DNA from 2 places in the Nonomuraea sp. NPDC003214 genome. Region 1 is predicted to be linked to the other one. Evidence: riboswitches for the same ligand, from Rfam matches in the RefSeq annotation. Region 1 holds a riboswitch; the other holds the start of a gene.

Region 1 (4,201 bases):
CACGCACCATCCCGGCCAGCCCGGCGATCACCCGGGCCGCCTCGATGCGCCACACCGCCTCAATGGCCCGATGAGTCTCCGACGCTGTCACCCGCCCATGACAACAGCCCCGCCCACCCCCTCGCAACCCGAGCGCCCTCCCGTGGGACGCACCCCTCCCACCACGCGGCCCCGCCGCTTCGTGGGGGCACGCCTCCCTGAGGCGGCGGCTTCCCATGAGGCGGCGGCTGCGCCGCGCAACGCGGCCCACAACCCACCGACGCCGCCCAGCCCACCAGCGGGGTCGGACCGTCCGGGGTCCGGGCGGCCGGTGGGGCCGCGCCCCCGGACCGGGGCACCGGAGGGGATGGGTCCGGACCGCCGATGGGGCCGGGCCATCCGGGGTGCGCGCCGCCGTTGGGGCCGCGCCCCTGGGGCCGGGCCCAACTGAGGGGGCGGGCCCGGGGGACCGGTGGGGGTGGGCCGTCCGGGGCGTGGGCCGCCGGTGGGGTGGGGCCGCCTCGGCGGAGGCCGCCAGAGGGCCGGATTGCCTGGGGGCCGGTGGGTTGGGCCGTCCGGGGCGTGGGCCGCCGGTGCGGTCGGGGCCGCTCCGCCGGGGGTCGCCGGTGGGGTGGGGCCGCCCCGGCGGGGCCACCAGAGGGCCGGACTGCCCGAGGCGCCCCTTCCGGGGGCCCGCCCCCTCCCGGGGTTGCCGCCATCCTGGGGCTTCCGCCTGCCCGGCGGGGTGCGGCCTTCGGGGAGGGGGCGCCGCTTCCGGGAGTCACCCTTCCGGGGTTGCCGCCACCTGGGGCTTCCCGCCTGCCCGGCGGGGGCGCGGCCTTCCGGGAGGGGCCGCCGCAGCGCGCCGCCTCCCACTGGGGCGCCGCTCTCGGACGGTCAGGGCTCAGGTGGGGAGTCGAGGGTGGCGCGGAGGGTGGCGTGGCGTTGGGCGGTTTCGGGGGTCAGGGAGGTCTCGGGCATGTCCGAGGGGTCGAAGACCTGCCAGACGTCCAGGCCGATGCCGTCGTGGCCGGGCGGGACGGGGACGCGCAGGGCCCATTCGAGCGCCTCCTCCCGCGACTTGACCTGGATCAGCCAGAAGCCGGCGATGAGCTCCTTGGCCTCGGCGAACGGCCCGTCGATGACGCGGGCCTTGCCGCCGCTGTAGGCGATCCGGGCGCCGCGCGAGCTGGGGTGGAGCCCTTCGGCGGCCAGCAGGACGCCGGCTTTCACGAGCGACTCGTTGAAGGCCGTCATGTTGTCGACGAGCTCCTGGCTCGGCAGGGCGCCGGCCTCGGTCTCCTCGCTGGCCTTGCCGACGATCAGGAATTTCACGGTGCGTTCTCCTCGTCCAGGCGGTGAAGCGGGCTCCCGGCGAGCCTGCCACACCTGTGCGTCGTCCCGGAGGGGGCCGGATCGACACGGGGAGGGGAGGAAACGCGGAAGCGCGCGCCCGGGGGAGGGGCGCGCGCTTCGCCAGGGGGAGGGTCAGGCGGCGTACGAGGGGTAGCCGTAGCCGACGACCTGGGACTTGGGCCGGACGCGCTCCTCGACCTTGCCGTTGCCGGTGTTGCCCTCGATCGTGGAGATCGTGCCGTCGCCGTTGTCCTTGACGACGAAGCCGACGTGCTGGATGGCGCTGATGCTCTTGCTGCCGTTCCAGGCGAAGAAGACGACGGCGCCGGGCTTGGCCTCGGTGCCCCAGCGGTCGTTGGCGGCGAACCACTTGGCGTGGGTCACGGTGTAGGCGTCCCAGCCGACCTGCGGGCGGGCGCCGGTCTGCTCGCCGACCCAGGAGACGAACATGGAGCACCAGGGGGCGTTCAGGTAGGCGCTGGGGTTGCCGCCGTCGCGGGCGACGGTCTCGAGGGCGCGCTTGGAGCTGGCGTACCACTGCTGGAACTTGGTGCCGCCGCCGTAGGCGTTCTCGGAGGTGCCGACCTGGGCCTTGGCCAGGGCCAGGACCTGGGAGGCGGTGACGTTGACCTGGTTGGCGCCGGCCCTGGTCTGCGTGGACTCGGACATGGTCTGGGTCTCGACCTGGTGGCCGGGCTCGGCGGCCTGGGCGGGGAGTGCGGTGGTCATCCCGGCGCCGAGTCCGGCGGCCAGGACGGTTGCGCCGAGGGTGGCGCGGAGGGAGGCGCCGGCGCGGGGGTGAAGCTTCTTCGGGGCACGGGTAAGACGGTGCTTCGCCATCGAGGGGATTACTCCTTGCTTCCATGCCGCTTACCGGGTTAGCTGACGGGTTCGGGCGTGGAAGCTGCCCTACGGCACACAAGGTGCCGATTCACCCCAAAGGACATGGGTCCCCGGTTCCGCGCAAGGCGGATTCAGCGGTCACAGGACGATCCTGTGAGTGTCGTGCGATGGTTGGCAACGACCGGACAAACCGGACGTAAGCCGCGAATGCGCCATAAGGTAATACATCCGCCAAGGCATTACAAGTCGATAAAGTCGCAGCTAGGCGAGTTGCCCGCGCGCGTCGGCCAGGAGCCCCATCATGGCAAGGGATTCGTCAAGGGGCATGATCGCGCTCTCGGTCCGGTTCTCGGCGAGCGCGTCCCGCACCTCGCGCAGCTCCCCGGCGTAGCCGTTGTCGGCCGGGTCGAGCTCGTGCTCCTCGGTCTCCATCGACGGCCCGCTGAGCACCACCCGCCGGGGCGCCCAGAACGGCGCGTCCAGGTCGGCGCGCATCCCGGTGCCCACGATGCTGGCCGAGTTGGGGAAGTGCGCGAGCAGCGAGGTGTCGACCAGCGCCCGCCGGCCGCCCGGGTAGACGAGCACCCCGCCCGCCTCCGCGTCGACCCCGTTGGGCGCCAGCGCGCCCGTCAGGTGCATGGACTCGGGCATGCCGAGGAAGAGCTGGGCCAGCCCCAGGGGATAGATGCCCAGGTCGAGCAGCGCGCCCCCGCCCAGCTCGGGCGCCCACAGCCGGTGCGCGGGATCGTACGGCAGCGCGAACCCGAACGAGGCCCGCACCGAGCGGATCTCGCCGAAGCGCGGGTCGTCCTTGAGCATGCGCACCAGCGGGTTGAACCGCATCCACATGGCCTCCATCAGGAAGACCCCGGCCTCGCGGGCCAGGCGGACCATGCGCTCGGCGTCGGCCAGGCTCGCCGCCAGCGGCTTCTCGCACAGCACCGCCTTGCCCGCCGCGATCGCGGCCTCGGCCACCTCCAGGTGCTGGGCGTGCGGGGTCGCCACGTAGACGGCGTCGACGGCCGGGTCGGCGCACAGCTCGGCGTAGGAGCCGTAGGCGGACTCGGCGCCCAGCGTCGCCGCCAGCGCCTTGGCCCGGCCCAGGTCGCGGGAGCCGACGGCGGCCACCCGCATGCCCGGCTCCGCCGCGATGACCGCCCCCACGGTCCTGGCGATGCCGCCCGTCGCCGCGATGCCCCACGCTAGATCTCGCACGCGGAAGATCGTACTGATTCATCCGCGGACGCGAAACCTGCCCGGTTTCACCTCACGGGAACACGTCCGGGTCCGGGCCCAGCCGGCGGCCCGCGTTCAGGGCGCCGATGGCGGCCATGTCCTCCTGGTCGAGCGTGAAGTCGAAGACCGCGATGTTCTCCTTGATCCGCGACGGCGTGACGGACTTGGGGATGACGATGTTGCCGAGCTGGATGTGCCAGCGCAGCACGATCTGCGCGGGCGTGCGGCCGTGCTTGTCGGCCAGCACCGCCAGCGCGGGCTCCGACAGCAGCCCCTTGCCCTGCCCGAGCGGGCTCCAGGCCTGCGTGAGGATGCCGTTCTTGTCGTGGAACTCGCGCAGCTCGCGCTGCTGGAAGTACGGGTGCAGCTCGATCTGGTTGATGCACGGCGGCACGTCGGCCTCGTCGAGCAGCCGCTGCAGCGTCTCGACGGTGAAGTTGGACACGCCGATGGCCTTGGCCCGGCCGTCGCGGTAGACCTTCTCCAGCGCGCGCCACGCCTGGACGTACTTGTCCTGCCGCTGCGCCGGCCAGTGGATCAGGTAGAGGTCGACGTAGTCGAGGCCGAGCCTGCCCAGGCTCTCCTCGAAGGCCTGCTCGGCGCGGTCGTGGTCGTTGTTCCACAGCTTCGTGGTGATGAACAGCTTCTCCCGCGGGATGCCGGAGGCGCGCACCGCCCGCCCCACACCGGCCTCGTTGCGGTAGAGCTTGGCGGTGTCGATGTGGCGGTAGCCGCATGCGAGCGCGGTCGTGACCGCCTGCTCCGCCTCGTCGTCGGGCACCTGCCA
Region 2 (4,201 bases), on a different contig from region 1:
CCCGAGTGGCATCACAACAACGTCGGCATCGGTGACATGACCGCTCCCGGCGAGGCCAACATCGACGGGCCGGGCTTCAGCCTGTCGGCGCAGGCGCTGGCCGAGGCGGGGCTCACGCCGGGCGGCACGGTGACGTGGCGGGACTACTCGTTCACCTGGCCCGACCGCGGGCGCGGCGAGTGGGACAACGTGCGCACCGGCGGCAAGGCGCTGGAGGTGGCCGCGCCCGACGGCGCCACGAGCGTCGCCTTCCTGGGCACGGGCGTGAACGGCTGGCCCGAGTCGCAGGTCACCGTCACCTACGCCGACGGCACGACCAGCACCGGCAAGCTCGGCTTCAGCGACTGGATCCTCGACTTCGGCGGCGGGCAGCCGCAGTTCGGCAACGAGGTCGTGGCGCGCACGCCGCACCGGCTGTTCTGGGGCTCGTGGGCGTTGCAGCCGGTGCCGGCGCACGTGTACGCCTCGCAGCCGATCGCGCTGGACCCGGGCAAGAAGGTGCGCAGCTTCGCCTTCTCCGACCCGGAGGACGGCGAGCTGCACCTGTTCACCTGGGCGTTCAGGTAGCCCACACCGGGGCGGCGCCCCTCAGGCTCAGCATCATCGAGTAGAGGGACGTCGTCGCGGTGATGAAGACGCGGTTGCGCTTGAGGCCGCCGAAGACGAGGTTGGAGGCGCTCTCCGGCAGGTGCAGCCTGCCGAGGAGCGTCCCGTCGGGGTGGTAGGCGTGCAGCGACCGGCCGACGGCGGCCCACAGGCGGCCGGTGTCGTCGAGCCGCATGCCGTCGTAGCTGCCGTCGGCCTCGCCCTGCTGCTCGGCGAACACCTTGCCGCCGGTGAGCGTGCCGTCGCGGGTGACCTCGAAGACGCGGACGTGGCGGCGCTCGGTGTCGGCGACGTAGAGCAGCCGCTCGTCGGGGGAGAACGCCAGGCCGTTGGGGCGGGCGAAGTCGCCGGCCACCATGCTCACCTCGCCGCCGGGGTCGATCCGGTAGACGTGGCAGCCGTCGATCTCCGGCTCGGCCCGGTGTCCCTCGTAGTCGCCGAGGATGCCGTAGGGCGGGTCGGTGAACCAGACGGACCCGTCGGAGCGCACGACGGCGTCGTTGGGGCTGTTGAGCCGCTTGCCGCGCCACCGGTCGGCGAGCACGGTGACGGAGCCGTCGTGCTCGGTGCGGGTGACCCGGCGGGCGCCGTGCTCGCAGGAGATCAGCCGGCCCTCGCGGTCGAGGGTGTTGCCGTTGACGTAGCCGGCGGGCTGGCGGAACGGGCCCACGGCGCCGGTCAGCTCGTCCCAGCGCAGCATCCGGTCGTTGGGGATGTCGCTCCAGACCAGGTAGCGGCCCGCGGGGACGTAGACGGGCCCTTCGGCCCAGCGGGTGCCCCGGTGGAGGCGCTCCAGGTTGCGGTCACCGGTGACGTCGGCGATGCGGCGGTCGAACGCCTCGAACTCCACGGGGATGAGGTCCACCCGCTCTTCTTACCAAGATCTGCCCGGCCCGGCCAGCACCTTTTTGACCACAAGCGTTGGTCTACACTTGTTGGCATGGCGTTCACGGAAAGGTCCGAGGCCACGCGCACGGCGATCCTCGGCGCGGCCCGCAAGCTCTTCGCCGAGCAGGGGTTCGCGGGCACCACCATCCGGAAGGTGGCCTCGCTGGCCGGCGTCGACCCGTCCATGGTGATGCGCTACTACGTCAACAAGGAGGGCCTCTTCCGCGCCGCGGTGGACCTGCGGCTCAACCTGGAGGAGCTGCCCGCGCCGCCGCGCGAGCGCCTCGGCGAGGCGATGGCGCGCCACTTCCTGTCCCGCTGGGAGGGCGACCTGTCGGACGAGGCGATCATGCTGCTGCTGCGCTCGTCGTCCACGAACGCGCTGGCGGCGCAGAGCATGCGCGACGTGTTCACCTCCCAGGTCGCCTCGTTCGTCGGCCGGGCGCTCGGCTGCGGGCCGGAGGAGGCGGCGCGGCGGGCCGGGCTGGTGAGCACGCAGCTGCTCGGGCTGGCCTTCACCCGCTATGTCGTACGGCTGCCGCCCGTGGTCGCGATGTCCGCCGAGGAACTGGCGCGCAGTGTGGGGCCGGTGGTGCAACACTATTTGACGGGCGATTTGCCATAGTTTGTCAAGTTTCGTACCTTATGCGCGCAATGCCCGGACCGTGGGCCCGTTCGCCGGGCCCGCGGCCGCCGAATCCGCGTCACGCGGAACCGGGGACCCACTCTCTCTTGGGGTGAATCGGCGCGCAGGCTCCCCCGGCCGCGCCCGTAGGGCACTTCCAGGCCCGAACCCGTCAGCTAACCCGGTAGGCGGCATGGAAGCAAGGAGCACAGCCCCTCATGCCCACCTCCCTCTTCTCCAGCGCCCGGCCGCGCCGCTGGGGCCGCGCCCTGGCCGGCGCCGCCCTCGCCGCCGGCGTCCTGACGACCGGCACGACCACCGCCCACGCGGCCACCACAGCAACCCCCGCCACCACGGCCTCTTTCGCCGGCCCGGCCTCGTACGCGCCCGCTGACGCGCCCGCCGTGCTCGGGCGGGCCGCACTGGTCGTCGACACCTCCACCGGCGAGGTCCGCTACAGCAAGGACGCCGGCGAGCGCCTTCCCGTGGCGAGCCTGACCAAGATGATGACCGCCCACGTCGTGCTCCAGGAGGCCGACCCGGCCGACGTCGTCGAGGTGACGGCCGAGGACGTGCGCTACGCGGCCCGGGGCGGCGCGGCCGTCGCCGGGCTGCGCGCCGGTGACCGGCTGCCGGTGCGGGACGTGCTCCACGCCCTGTTGCTGCCGTCCGGCGCGGACGCGGCCCACGTGCTGGCGCGCACGTACGGGCCGGGTGTCGAGGGGTTCGTCGGGAAGATGAACGCGGCCGCCCGCGAGCTGGGCATGGCCGACACCCTGTACGTCAACGCCGACGGCATGCCGACGAACGGCGGCGGCCACTCCACGGCGGCCGACCAGGCGCGGCTGGCCGAGGCGGTGCTGCGGAACGAGACGCTGAAGTCGATCACCTCGGCGCGCTACCACTCGGTCGAGGCGACGAGTGAGCACGGCTCCTACTCGTGGCGCAACACCAACCGGCTGCTCGCCCAGCCGGGCGCGGTCGGCGTGAAGACCGGCTACACGCGCGCCGCCGGTTACACGCTGGCGTTCGCCGCCGAGCGGGACGGCCGGCTGCTGGTCGGGGTGATCCTCGGCGAGAGCGACTCCGGCCGCCGCTTCGACACCGCCCAGGCGCTGCTCGACTGGGCCGCCACCGCCGGGAAGGCGTGACGGCTCAGGCGGCCTGGCCGAGCAGGACGCCGCCGCCCACCCCGAGGGCGAGCGAGGCGACGGCCGCCACGCAGGCGACCGCGCGCGCCAGGCCCGGAGGCGGCGCGGCCGGCGGGTCGCCGCGGAACACCACGGCGACCCAGCGCAGGTAGTAGTACAGGCTCGCCACGGTGTTGACCAGGACGAGCACGGCCAGCCAGGCGTGACCGCCGTCCCACGCGGCGGCGAACACGAGCACCTTGGCGACGAACACGGCGGCGGGCGGGATGCCCGCGAACCCGAGCAGGCACACCACGAGCGCCAGCCCGAGCCCCGGCGCGGCCCGCCCCAGCCCCCGGTAGCCGTCGAGTGTGCCGCGCCCGGTGGCGGCCACCACGGCGAACGCGCCCACGTTCGTGACCGCGTAGGCGGCCAGGTAGAACAGCACGGCGGGGCGGGCGAGCGCGGTGTGCTGGGCGACGGCGACCGGCACGAGCACGTACCCGGCCTGGCTGATCGTGGAGTAGGCGAGCAGGCGGCGCACATCGTCCTGGTGGAAGGCGGCCAGGTTGCCGAGCGTCATCGTGGCGGCGGCGACGATCGCGACGAGGACGTCCCAGCCGCCGGGCCCGAGCTCGTCCGCGACGCGCAGCAGCGCCGCCAGCGCGCCGATCTTGGGCACGGTGGTGACGAACGCGGCGACGGCGACGGGGGCGCCCTCGGCCACGTCCGGCACCCAGAAGTGCGCGGGCACCCCGCCCGCCTTGAACAGCAGCCCCGCCAGCAGCAGCACCACGGCGCAGGCCGTCGCCGCGCCGGGCGCGAGCGCGAGCGCCGCCCCGGCCGCCCGGTAGCCGGTGGCGCCCGCCAGGCCCGACAGGAGGGTGACGCCGGCCAGCATCAGCACGCCCAGGAACGCGCCCATCAGGTAGTACTTGAGCGCCGCCTCGGT

What was found. A riboswitch is a leader RNA that binds a small molecule or an ion and turns the genes downstream of it on or off. The one in region 1 is predicted to bind cyclic di-AMP.
Region 2: it holds a riboswitch for cyclic di-AMP, as region 1 does, so the genes downstream of both, ACWDXC_RS14435 (D-alanyl-D-alanine carboxypeptidase family protein) here and ACWDXC_RS22250 (CHAP domain-containing protein) in region 1, are expected to answer to the same signal.

Annotation. Positions count from the first base shown of each region.
Region 1 covers NZ_JBSFSX010000007.1:55,377-59,577, reverse strand. Annotated here, with positions in the region: gene ACWDXC_RS22260 (RNA polymerase sigma factor) at 1-91, opposite strand, end outside; gene ACWDXC_RS22255 (YciI family protein) at 877-1,314, opposite strand; gene ACWDXC_RS22250 (CHAP domain-containing protein) at 1,468-2,175, opposite strand; cyclic di-AMP (ydaO/yuaA leader) riboswitch at 2,188-2,325, opposite strand; gene ACWDXC_RS22245 (Gfo/Idh/MocA family protein) at 2,440-3,393, opposite strand; gene ACWDXC_RS22240 (aldo/keto reductase) at 3,446-4,201, opposite strand, start outside.
Region 2 covers NZ_JBSFSX010000004.1:435,772-439,972, reverse strand. Annotated here, with positions in the region: gene ACWDXC_RS14450 (GH92 family glycosyl hydrolase) at 1-567, shown strand, start outside; gene ACWDXC_RS14445 (SMP-30/gluconolactonase/LRE family protein) at 560-1,471, opposite strand; gene ACWDXC_RS14440 (TetR/AcrR family transcriptional regulator) at 1,547-2,119, shown strand; cyclic di-AMP (ydaO/yuaA leader) riboswitch at 2,176-2,325, shown strand; gene ACWDXC_RS14435 (D-alanyl-D-alanine carboxypeptidase family protein) at 2,338-3,270, shown strand; gene ACWDXC_RS14430 (NADH-quinone oxidoreductase subunit N) at 3,275-4,201, opposite strand, start outside.